One region of the Erwinia sp. AC075 genome, then DNA from elsewhere that is predicted to be linked to it. Evidence: predicted binding sites of a transcription regulator. Region 1 holds the regulator's gene; each other region holds the start of a gene.
What was found. The regulator sigma-54, encoded in region 1, starts transcription at its own class of promoters, with help from an activator protein. The targets are predictions, from matches to a motif close to GTTGGCACANNTTTCGCTNT.
Positions count from the first base shown of each region.

Region 2: glnA (glutamate--ammonia ligase) is a predicted target of sigma-54. The motif match lies at 1,134-1,153, and genes of this name have one in related genera.
Region 3: glnK (P-II family nitrogen regulator) is a predicted target of sigma-54. The motif match lies at 1,517-1,536, and genes of this name have one in related genera.

Region 1 is NZ_CEEDEU010000001.1:4,383,056-4,386,340, forward strand. Features, by position in the region: gene ptsN (PTS IIA-like nitrogen regulatory protein PtsN) at 1-403, opposite strand, end outside; gene hpf (ribosome hibernation promoting factor) at 616-903, opposite strand; gene rpoN (RNA polymerase factor sigma-54) at 926-2,359, opposite strand; gene lptB (LPS export ABC transporter ATP-binding protein) at 2,408-3,133, opposite strand; gene lptA (lipopolysaccharide ABC transporter substrate-binding protein LptA) at 3,140-3,285, opposite strand, start outside.
Region 2 is NZ_CEEDEU010000001.1:3,710,097-3,713,381, forward strand. Features, by position in the region: gene typA (ribosome-dependent GTPase TypA) at 1-865, opposite strand, end outside; gene glnA (glutamate--ammonia ligase) at 1,299-2,708, shown strand; gene glnL (nitrogen regulation protein NR(II)) at 2,849-3,285, shown strand, end outside.
Region 3 is NZ_CEEDEU010000001.1:2,534,175-2,537,459, reverse strand. Features, by position in the region: gene AC0IXH_RS12120 (SmdB family multidrug efflux ABC transporter permease/ATP-binding protein) at 1-1,317, shown strand, start outside; gene glnK (P-II family nitrogen regulator) at 1,590-1,928, shown strand; gene amtB (ammonium transporter AmtB) at 1,949-3,253, shown strand.

The sequences.
Region 1 (3,285 bases):
CGGTTTTATCCGCCAGACGTTTGGCAACCAGCGACAGCGTATGCAAATGCGTTTTGCACTGATCGGCAGGTACCAGTAAGGCGAAAAGCAGATCTACCGGTTGATTATCAATGGCATCAAAAGCGATCGGCTGATCGAGGCGGATAAAAACGCCCACCGCACGCAGGGTGTCTTCTACCAGCTTGCCATGCGGGATCGCGATACCATTACCAATTCCGGTACTGCCCATACGTTCACGGGTCAGAATCGCTTCGAAGATGGTCTGGTGCGGAAGGTTAAGCTGTTTAGCCGCCAGCTCGCTGATGATTTCCAGCGCCCGCTTCTTACTCTGGCAATGGACGCCGCTGCGGGTGCAGGACACATTCAGTACCGAGCTCAGTTCCAGTGTTAATTCATTGTTCATCATAGTTTCACTTACGTGTTCACTTCTGCCTGGCAAAATTACGGGACACATCTTCACCTGAGAAGAGGGGAGAGGGTCATCGGTCGACTGCTCAGCCTGCCTGATTGATTAACGGCCCGGCTCCCCGGTTAAAGGGAGCCGAGCCGGTTATCTACGTCATGCCTGATCCTAAGATTAGGGTGGCGAAGAAATAATCAATGCTTGAGTGAAATTTAGTGCTGCTTCAGCTTGTCTTTATGTTTATTGAGCTGGCGCGTCAGCTTGTCTATCAAGCCGTCAACCGCCGCGTACATATCTTTCCCTTCCGAGGTGGCATGCAACTCACCGCCATTCACATGCAAAGTCGCATCCGCTACCTGAGTGACCTTTTCGACCTTCAGTACAATATAGACCTGATTAATTCGATCAAAGTACTGTTCCAGTTTGGCAAATTTGGTCGTCACGAAATCACGCAATGGTTCAGTGATTTCCACGTTCTGCCCGGTAATGTTGAGTTGCATACGTTCTTCCTTATCTGTTCGATCAGACCAGCTGTTTGCGCTGGTTTGAGGGCGGGATGGATAAAGACTCTCGGTACTTTGCGACAGTGCGGCGCGCTACCATGATCCCTTGATTAGAGAGCAAGGTCGTGAGCTTGCTGTCGCTCAGTGGTTTGGCGGGATTCTCCGCCGAGATTAATTTTTTCACCAGTGCACGTATCGCCGTGGAGGACGCTTCGCCACCACTGTCGGTGTTGACGTGACTGGAGAAAAAATACTTCAATTCAAAAATTCCGCGCGGACTGTGCAGATACTTCTGCGTGGTCACGCGCGAAATGGTGGATTCATGCATATCCACGGCACTGGCGATATCCGCCAACACCATGGGGCGCATAAATTCCTCGCCCTGTTCAAAAAACGCCTGTTGCTGATCGACGATGCAGCGCGTCACTTTCAGCAGCGTGTCGTTACGGCTTTCCAGACTTTTTATCAGCCACTTCGCTTCCTGCAAATTGCTGCGGATAAACTGGCTGTCACTGTCGTTACGCGTCGAACCGCCGAGTGAAGCGTAATGCTGATTAATCTTCAGCCTGGGTACGCTGTCTGAGTTCAGTTCCACCGTCCAGCGATTGCTGGCTTTGCGCACCAGCACATCCGGGATGACATATTCCGGCTCGGTAGTATTAATCGACTGACCCGGACGCGGATCGAGCGACTGAATCACCTGCATGGCGTTTTTAAGCACGTCTTCCTTCAGCCGCGTCACGCGCATCAGGCTACGAAAGTCATGATTAGCCAGTAAGTCCAGATGTTCGCTGACAATCAGCCTTGCCTCTTTCAGGCACAAGGCCTCAGGCGGGAACTGGGAAAGCTGGACCAGCAGGCAATCCCGCAGATCGCGGGCACAGACGCCAACGGGATCGAAGCGCTGGACGCGTTTCAATACCGCTTCCACTTCATCCATGGTCAATTCATCGTTGCCAATGCTGTCGAGGATCTCATCCAGCGAGGCGGTCAGATAACCGGTGTCGTCCACGGCATCGACGATCGAGGTCGCGATCGCCCGGTCAGTTTCGGTAAACGGGGTTAGCTCCACCTGCCACATCAGGTAATCCTGAAGGGTCTGCGTGGTTTCACCCTGATAGACCGGCAGCTCGTCGTCGTGATAATCGGTTCCGGTGCCTGACGGCGTTCCGGCGGTATAAATTTCGTCCCAGGTCGCATCCAGAGGCAGTTCTTCGGGCATGTCTTTCTGTTCCAGCGCTTCCCTGGTATCCAGAGCCTCTTTCTCCTGATATTCGCGTACGTCCACTTCCTCATGAATGTCGGTTTGTTCAAGCAACGGATTACTTTCCAGCGCCAGCTGAATTTCCTGCTGTAGTTCAAGCGTAGAGAGCTGCAGCAAACGGATCGCCTGTTGCAGTTGTGGCGTCATGGCAAGCTGTTGGCTAAGCCTGAGTTGCAAACCTTGCTTCATATTCAGGATACTAATTCCTCGAAAATCTTACCTGGTTTTAACACCTTATCAGAGTCTGAACTCTTCGCCCAAATAGACTCTTTTAACTTGTTCATCCTCCAGAATTTCTGCCGGAGTTCCATGAGCAATTAAGTGCCCCTGGCTGACGATGTAAGCGCGCTCACATACCGCCAGCGTTTCACGCACGTTATGGTCGGTGATCAGCACGCCAAGGCCGCTGTCACGCAGGTGTTCGATAATCTTTTTGATATCAATAACTGAAATCGGGTCTACACCGGCAAAGGGCTCATCAAGAAGGATGAACTTTGGATTGGCGGCCAGCGCGCGGGCAATCTCAACACGACGGCGTTCGCCACCGGATAATGCCTGACCCATGCTGTTGCGCAGATGCTCGATGTGGAATTCGTTCATCAGCTCATTGGCGCGGTCTTCGCGTTGTTCTGTGGTCAGATCGTCGCGGATCTGCAGCACGGCCATCAGGTTGTCATAGACGCTCAGGCGGCGGAAGATCGACGCCTCCTGCGGCAGATAGCCAATCCCACGGCGAGCGCGGGCGTGCAACGGTAAGATACTGATGTCTTCATCATCAATGATGATACGACCCGCATCACGCGGCACAATGCCAACTACCATATAAAAGGTGGTGGTTTTGCCGGCGCCATTTGGACCTAACAGGCCAACAATCTCACCGGATTTGACCTGCAAACTGACATCTTCGACCACGCGACGGCCTTTGTAAGCCTTCGCCAGGTTTTCCGCAATTAACGTAGCCATAGCTGATTAGTTACTCTTTTTTGGGCCGGTAGACTGGGTGCCTTTGTCCTGCAACTGGGAAGGAACCAGGATGGTAGTCACGCGTTTACCGCTGCTGCCATAAGCCTGCATTTTCTGATCTTTCACCAGATAGGTTATCCGATCACCCTTCA
Region 2 (3,285 bases), 670 kb from region 1:
AGATGGTGTCGGAGATGTTCAGCTCGCCCAGACCGGTGATAGCGATGATATCGCCCGCTTCAGCTTCAACCGCTTCGATGCGCTCCAGACCCATGTGGGTCAGGACTTTACCGACTTTACCGTTACGGGTTTTGCCTTCGCTATCTACGATAGTAACCTGCTGGTTTGGCTTAACTTTACCGCGTTTGATGCGGCCGATGCCGATAACACCAACGTAGTTGTTGTAGTCCAGCTGGGAAATCTGCATCTGGAATGGCGCTTCTGCCTCAACCTGCGGAGGAGAAACGTGATCCACGATAGCCTGATACAGCGGAGTCATATCCTCAGCCATATCGTTGTGATCCAGACCAGCGATACCGTTCAGCGCTGATGCATAGATTACCGGGAAGTCGAGCTGCTCGTCAGTCGCATCGAGGTTTACGAACAGGTCAAATACCTGGTCAACAACCCAATCCGGACGCGCACCAGGACGGTCAACTTTGTTGATAACAACGATCGGCTTCAGACCATTAGCAAACGCTTTTTTGGTCACGAAGCGGGTTTGCGGCATTGGGCCATCCATTGCATCCACAACCAGCAGCACCGAGTCAACCATTGACATCACACGCTCAACCTCACCGCCGAAGTCGGCGTGTCCTGGGGTATCCACGATGTTGATGCGGTAGTCATTCCAATTAATGGCGGTGTTTTTTGCGAGGATGGTAATCCCACGCTCTTTCTCCAAATCGTTGGAGTCCATTACGCGTTCGGTGGCTTCAGTACGGGCGTCAAAGGTCCCGGATTGCTGCAGCAACTTATCGACCAGGGTAGTTTTACCATGGTCAACGTGGGCAATAATGGCGATGTTACGCAAATTTTCGATCACAGCTTTGCCTCAGGCATTAGAAATAGCGCGCTATTGTACACGGATTAATCGAAGGACTGAACAGGATCACAAATTTCAATTAAAGATAACTGTCAGGATTGCTTTTTACACCTTAAACAGTGCAAGAATCGCACTCCATCGAAAAAATGCACCAGAATAGTGCTCACTCAGCACTCAATAGCACCAAAATGGTGCGCGACTTCCATCATGGTGCAGGTCCCGTATCACGAGAGGGCGCATCATAGCGCTTTTTCAGGTAAATAATAAAGTTGGCATAGATTTCGCTTTATACACTCAAGCGAAGAATGCAGTTTTTCACAACGGTTGATAGCGTGTGAGAGATCTTTATTATCGGATGACAATGCGAGATAAGCAAAGTCCACCTTGAGATCGCTAACCACGACGACAATGACAAAATCCAGGAGAGTTAAGTATGTCCGCTGAACACGTTCTGTCGATGATGAACGAGCACGAAGTCAAATTCGTTGACCTGCGTTTTACCGATACCAAAGGTAAAGAACAGCACGTCACCATTCCTGCTCATCAGGTTAACGCTGACTTCTTCGAAGAAGGCAAAATGTTTGACGGCTCCTCTATTGGTGGCTGGAAAGGCATTAACGAATCAGACATGGTTCTGATGCCAGATGCGACCACCGCTGTGCTGGATCCATTCTTCGAAGATCCTACGCTGATCATCCGTTGTGACATTCTCGAGCCAGGCACCATGCAGGGCTACGATCGTGACCCACGCTCCATCGCAAAGCGCGCTGAAGATTTCCTGCGCTCTTCTGGCATTGCAGACACCGTTCTGTTTGGACCAGAGCCAGAGTTCTTCCTGTTCGATGACATCCGTTTCGGCAGCAGCACCTCCGGTTCCCATGTTGCTATCGACGATATCGAAGCTTACTGGAACAGCGGTAAAGCTTACGAAGGCGGCAACAAAGGTCACCGTCCAGGTCTGAAAGGCGGTTACTTCCCGGTTCCACCTGTCGACTCCTCACAGGACATCCGTTCTGCGATGTGTCTGACCATGGAGCAGATGGGCCTGGTTGTTGAAGCTCACCACCACGAAGTGGCAACCGCGGGTCAGAACGAAGTGGCAACCCGCTTCAACACCATGACCAAAAAAGCTGACGAAATTCAGATCTACAAATACGTTGTTCACAACGTGGCGCACGCCTACGGCAAAACAGCGACCTTTATGCCGAAACCTATGTTCGGTGATAACGGTTCTGGTATGCACTGCCATATGTCACTGTCTAAAGACGGTAACAACCTGTTCGCCGGCGACAAATACGGCGGCCTGTCTGAAATGGCCCTGTTCTACATCGGTGGTGTTATCAAGCACGCTAAAGCGATCAACGCCCTGGCGAACCCAACCACAAACTCTTACAAGCGTCTGGTCCCAGGCTACGAAGCGCCAGTAATGCTGGCTTACTCTGCCCGTAACCGTTCTGCTTCTATCCGTATCCCAGTGGTTGCCAGCCCGAAAGCACGTCGTATCGAAGCGCGCTTCCCTGATCCAGCGGCTAACCCGTACCTGTGCTTCGCTGCACTGCTGATGGCTGGCCTGGACGGCATCATCAACAAGATCCACCCTGGCGATGCGATGGACAAAAACCTATACGACCTGCCGCCGGAAGAAGAAGCTGAGATCCCTAAAGTGGCAGGTTCACTGGACGAAGCGCTGGCAGCACTGAACGAAGACCGCGAGTTCCTGACCCGTGGTGGCGTGTTCACTGACGACGCTATCGAAGCTTACATCGAACTGCGTAAAGCCGAGATGGACCGCGTTCGTATGACGCCACACCCTGTTGAGTTCGAGCTGTACTACAGCGTTTAACAGGTAAGACAGTATTTGTTGCCGTGGAAAATTCCAGCCCATCTCCGGATGGGCTTTTTTCACCACGAATTCATCGTCCGGGAAGACGAATTTCGGGTTTAAGGACTATAATGCACTAAAATGGTGCAGGAGAAGGCTGTATGGCAACAGGCACGCTGCCCGATGCTGGGCAGATTCTCAATTCCCTTATTAACAGTATTTTGTTGGTCGACAGCGAGCTGGTGGTGCATTACGCCAATCCCGCGGCCCAACAACTGTTAGCGCAAAGCTCCCGCAAGCTATTTGGATTACCGCTGCCGGAACTGATGGGATATTTTTCGTTAAATATCGACGTCATGCTTGAGAGTCTGGATGCAGGTCAGGGTTTTACTGACAGTGAAGTGACTTTAGTGGTCGACAGCCGTGCGCATATTATGTCGCTAACCGCACAGCGTCTGCCTGAAGGCTTAATTCTGCTTGAAATGGCCCCGATGGATAATCAGCGCCGTCTCAGTCAGGAACAAATTCAACATGCTCAGCAGGTCGCCGCCCGGGATTTAGTCCGTGGTCTGGCACATGAAATTAAAAACCCGCTGGG
Region 3 (3,285 bases), 1.8 Mb from region 1:
GCCGCGCTGATTGGGGCGATGCTGGTGGCGATGTTCAGTCTTGACTGGCGCATGGCGCTGGTGGCGATCACCATCTTCCCGGCCGTGCTGACGGTGATGCTGATTTATCAGCGTTACAGCACGCCGATTGTCCGTCGCATGCGCAGCTATCTGGCTGATATCAATAATGGCTTCAATGAAGTGATTAACGGCATGAGCGTGATCCAGCAGTTCCGCCAGCAGGCGCGCTTTGGTGAGCGTATGGGTGAAGCCAGCCGCTCGCATTATCTGGCGCGTATGGAAACGCTGAAGCTTGATGGTTTCCTTCTGCGTCCGCTGCTCAGCCTGTTCTCTGCCCTGATCCTTTGTGGACTGATGCTGCTGTTTGGCTTCTCGTCTGCGGGCAGCATTGAGGTCGGCGTTCTGTATGCCTTTATCAACTACCTCGGCAGGCTCAATGAACCGCTGATCGAACTCACTACGCAGCAGTCTATGCTGCAGCAGGCGGTGGTGGCAGGAGAGCGCATCTTTGAACTGATCGATGCCCCGCGCCAGGATTACGGCACGGATACCCGGCCACTGACCTCGGGGTCCATCTCGGTCAGGGATCTGACTTTCGCTTACCGCGACGATCGCAATGTGCTGAGCGATATCTGCCTTGACGTCCCGTCGCGTAACTTCGTGGCGCTGGTCGGCCATACCGGCAGCGGTAAAAGCACGCTGGCCAATCTGATGATGGGTTACTACCCGATTCAGCACGGTGAAATTTGTCTGGATGGTCGACCGTTAAGTACGCTCAGCCACAGCGTTTTACGTCAGTCGGTGGCGATGGTTCAACAGGATCCGGTGGTCCTGGCGGATACCTTCTTTGCTAACGTGACCCTTGGGCGCGATATCTCTGAAGAGGCGGTGTGGCAAGCGCTGGAGACGGTGCAGCTGGCTGAACTGGCGCGCGGCCTGTCTGAGGGCATCCATACTCGTCTTGGCGAGCAGGGGAATAACCTTTCCGTCGGGCAAAAGCAGTTGCTGGCGATGGCTCGGGTGCTGGTGGCTTCGCCGCAGATTTTGATCCTCGATGAAGCAACGGCCAATATCGATTCTGGCACTGAACAAGACATCCAGAAGGCGCTGAAAGCCGTGCGCGAAAAAACCACGCTGGTGGTCATTGCACACCGGCTTTCAACGATTATCGACGCCGATACCATCCTGGTTCTGCACCGTGGTCGTGCTGTCGAACAGGGGAATCATCAGACGCTGCTGGAAAAACAGGGCCGTTACTGGCAAATGTACCAATTGCAGCAGGTCGGCGATGAACTGGAAGCGGGCGAGGCGGTGTAAAGACTGCCGCTTCGCTGCACCAGGAACAGGCGCATAACCGGCCGAATTCCCGCTTTTGCACATAATTAACGCGCGACGCACCGTAATGGTGCGTTTTTTGTTGGCTACATTCTGCTTCACCTCCTTCTGTTTTTCTCTGCTTTGCTCAGCAACACTGAGCCAGACTGACTAATCGTCTGAAAAATGCCAATTTTTAATTTATGGCACAGCCTTTGCTTTAATCAATCCGTGTTGGGCGAAACAACCGTATTCAATATCTGGAGGGGGATCATATGAAGCTGGTTACCGTGGTAATTAAACCGTTTAAGTTGGAAGACGTGCGTGAAGCACTTTCCTCTATCGGTATTCAAGGGCTGACCGTGACCGAAGTGAAAGGCTTTGGTCGCCAGAAAGGGCATGCAGAACTTTATCGCGGTGCAGAATACAGCGTGAACTTCCTGCCAAAAGTAAAAATAGACATTGCGATTGCAGACGACCAGCTGGATGAAGTGGTTGATGTGATCAGCAAGGCTGCCTACACCGGCAAAATCGGTGACGGTAAGATTTTTGTTGCGGAACTGCAGCGAGTTATCCGTATTCGCACTGGCGAAACTGACGAAGCAGCACTGTAATCTCGGGGCTAAGAATGTTGATGGGATGGGATAAAATGAATAAAAAAATTGCTCTGTTCGGCCTCGCCAGTCTGGCTCTGTTACCGTCGCTTGCGATGGCTGCAGCACCGGCAGTGGCTGATAAAGCTGACAACGCCTTTATGATGATCTGCACCGCGCTGGTGCTGTTCATGACGTTGCCGGGTATTGCCCTGTTTTACGGCGGTCTGCTCCGCGCTAAAAACGTGCTTTCCATGATGACTCAGGTCTCTGTGACCTTCGCGATGGTGTGCGTATTGTGGATGCTTTACGGTTATTCACTGGCCTTCAGTGAAGGTAACGCCTTCTTCGGTGGCTTCAGCATGGCGATGTTGAAAAACATCCAGCTGACCTCACTGGTAGGCACCTTCTACCAATATATCCACGTCTCCTTCCAGGCTTCGTTCGCCTGTATCACCGTGGGCCTGATTGTTGGATCGATTGCTGAGCGCGTTCGCTTCTCAGCGGTACTGATCTTCGTTGCTATCTGGCTGACCTTCTCGTATCTGCCTATTGCACACATGGTCTGGTCAGGCGGTTTGCTGGCCCAGGACGGTGCGCTGGACTTCGCAGGCGGTACCGTTGTGCACATTAACGCCGCAGTTGCTGGTCTGGTGGGTGCTTACCTGGTGGGTAAACGTGCTGGTTTCGGCAAAGAAGCCTTTAAGCCTCACAATCTGCCAATGGTCTTTATGGGTTCGGCGATTCTGTATGTGGGCTGGTTTGGCTTCAACGCTGGCTCAGCCAGTGCAGCTAACGAAATTGCCGGTCTGGCGTTCCTGAACACCGTTATGGCAACAGCTGGCGCGATGCTGAGCTGGACCTTCGGTGAGTGGGCTCTGCGTGGCAAACCTTCACTGCTGGGCGTCTGCTCTGGTGTGATTGCCGGTCTGGTCGCGATTACTCCTGCCTGTGGTTATGTTGGTGTGGGTGGTGCGCTGATTATCGGCATCGTCGGCGGTCTGGCAGGTCTGTGGGGTGTTACCATCCTGAAGAAATGGCTGCGTGTGGATGACCCATGTGACGTGTTCGGCGTTCACGGCGTCTGCGGCATCGTAGGCTGTATCCTGACCGGCGTCTTCGCCTCTTCTTCACTGGGTGGCGTAGGCTATGCACCTGGCGTGACCATGGGCCATCAGGTCTGGATCCAGATCTTCAGCGTCGGTGTGACCATCGTCTGGACCGGTGTGGTCGCCTTCGTGGCCTTCAAAATTGCTGACATGATTGTGGGTCTGCGTGTTCCGGAAGATCAGGAACGCGAAGGTCTGGACGTCAACAGCCATGGCGAGAATGCTTACAACCAGTAAGCCCGTATCAAGAAAAGCAGTGCGCTAAAAGT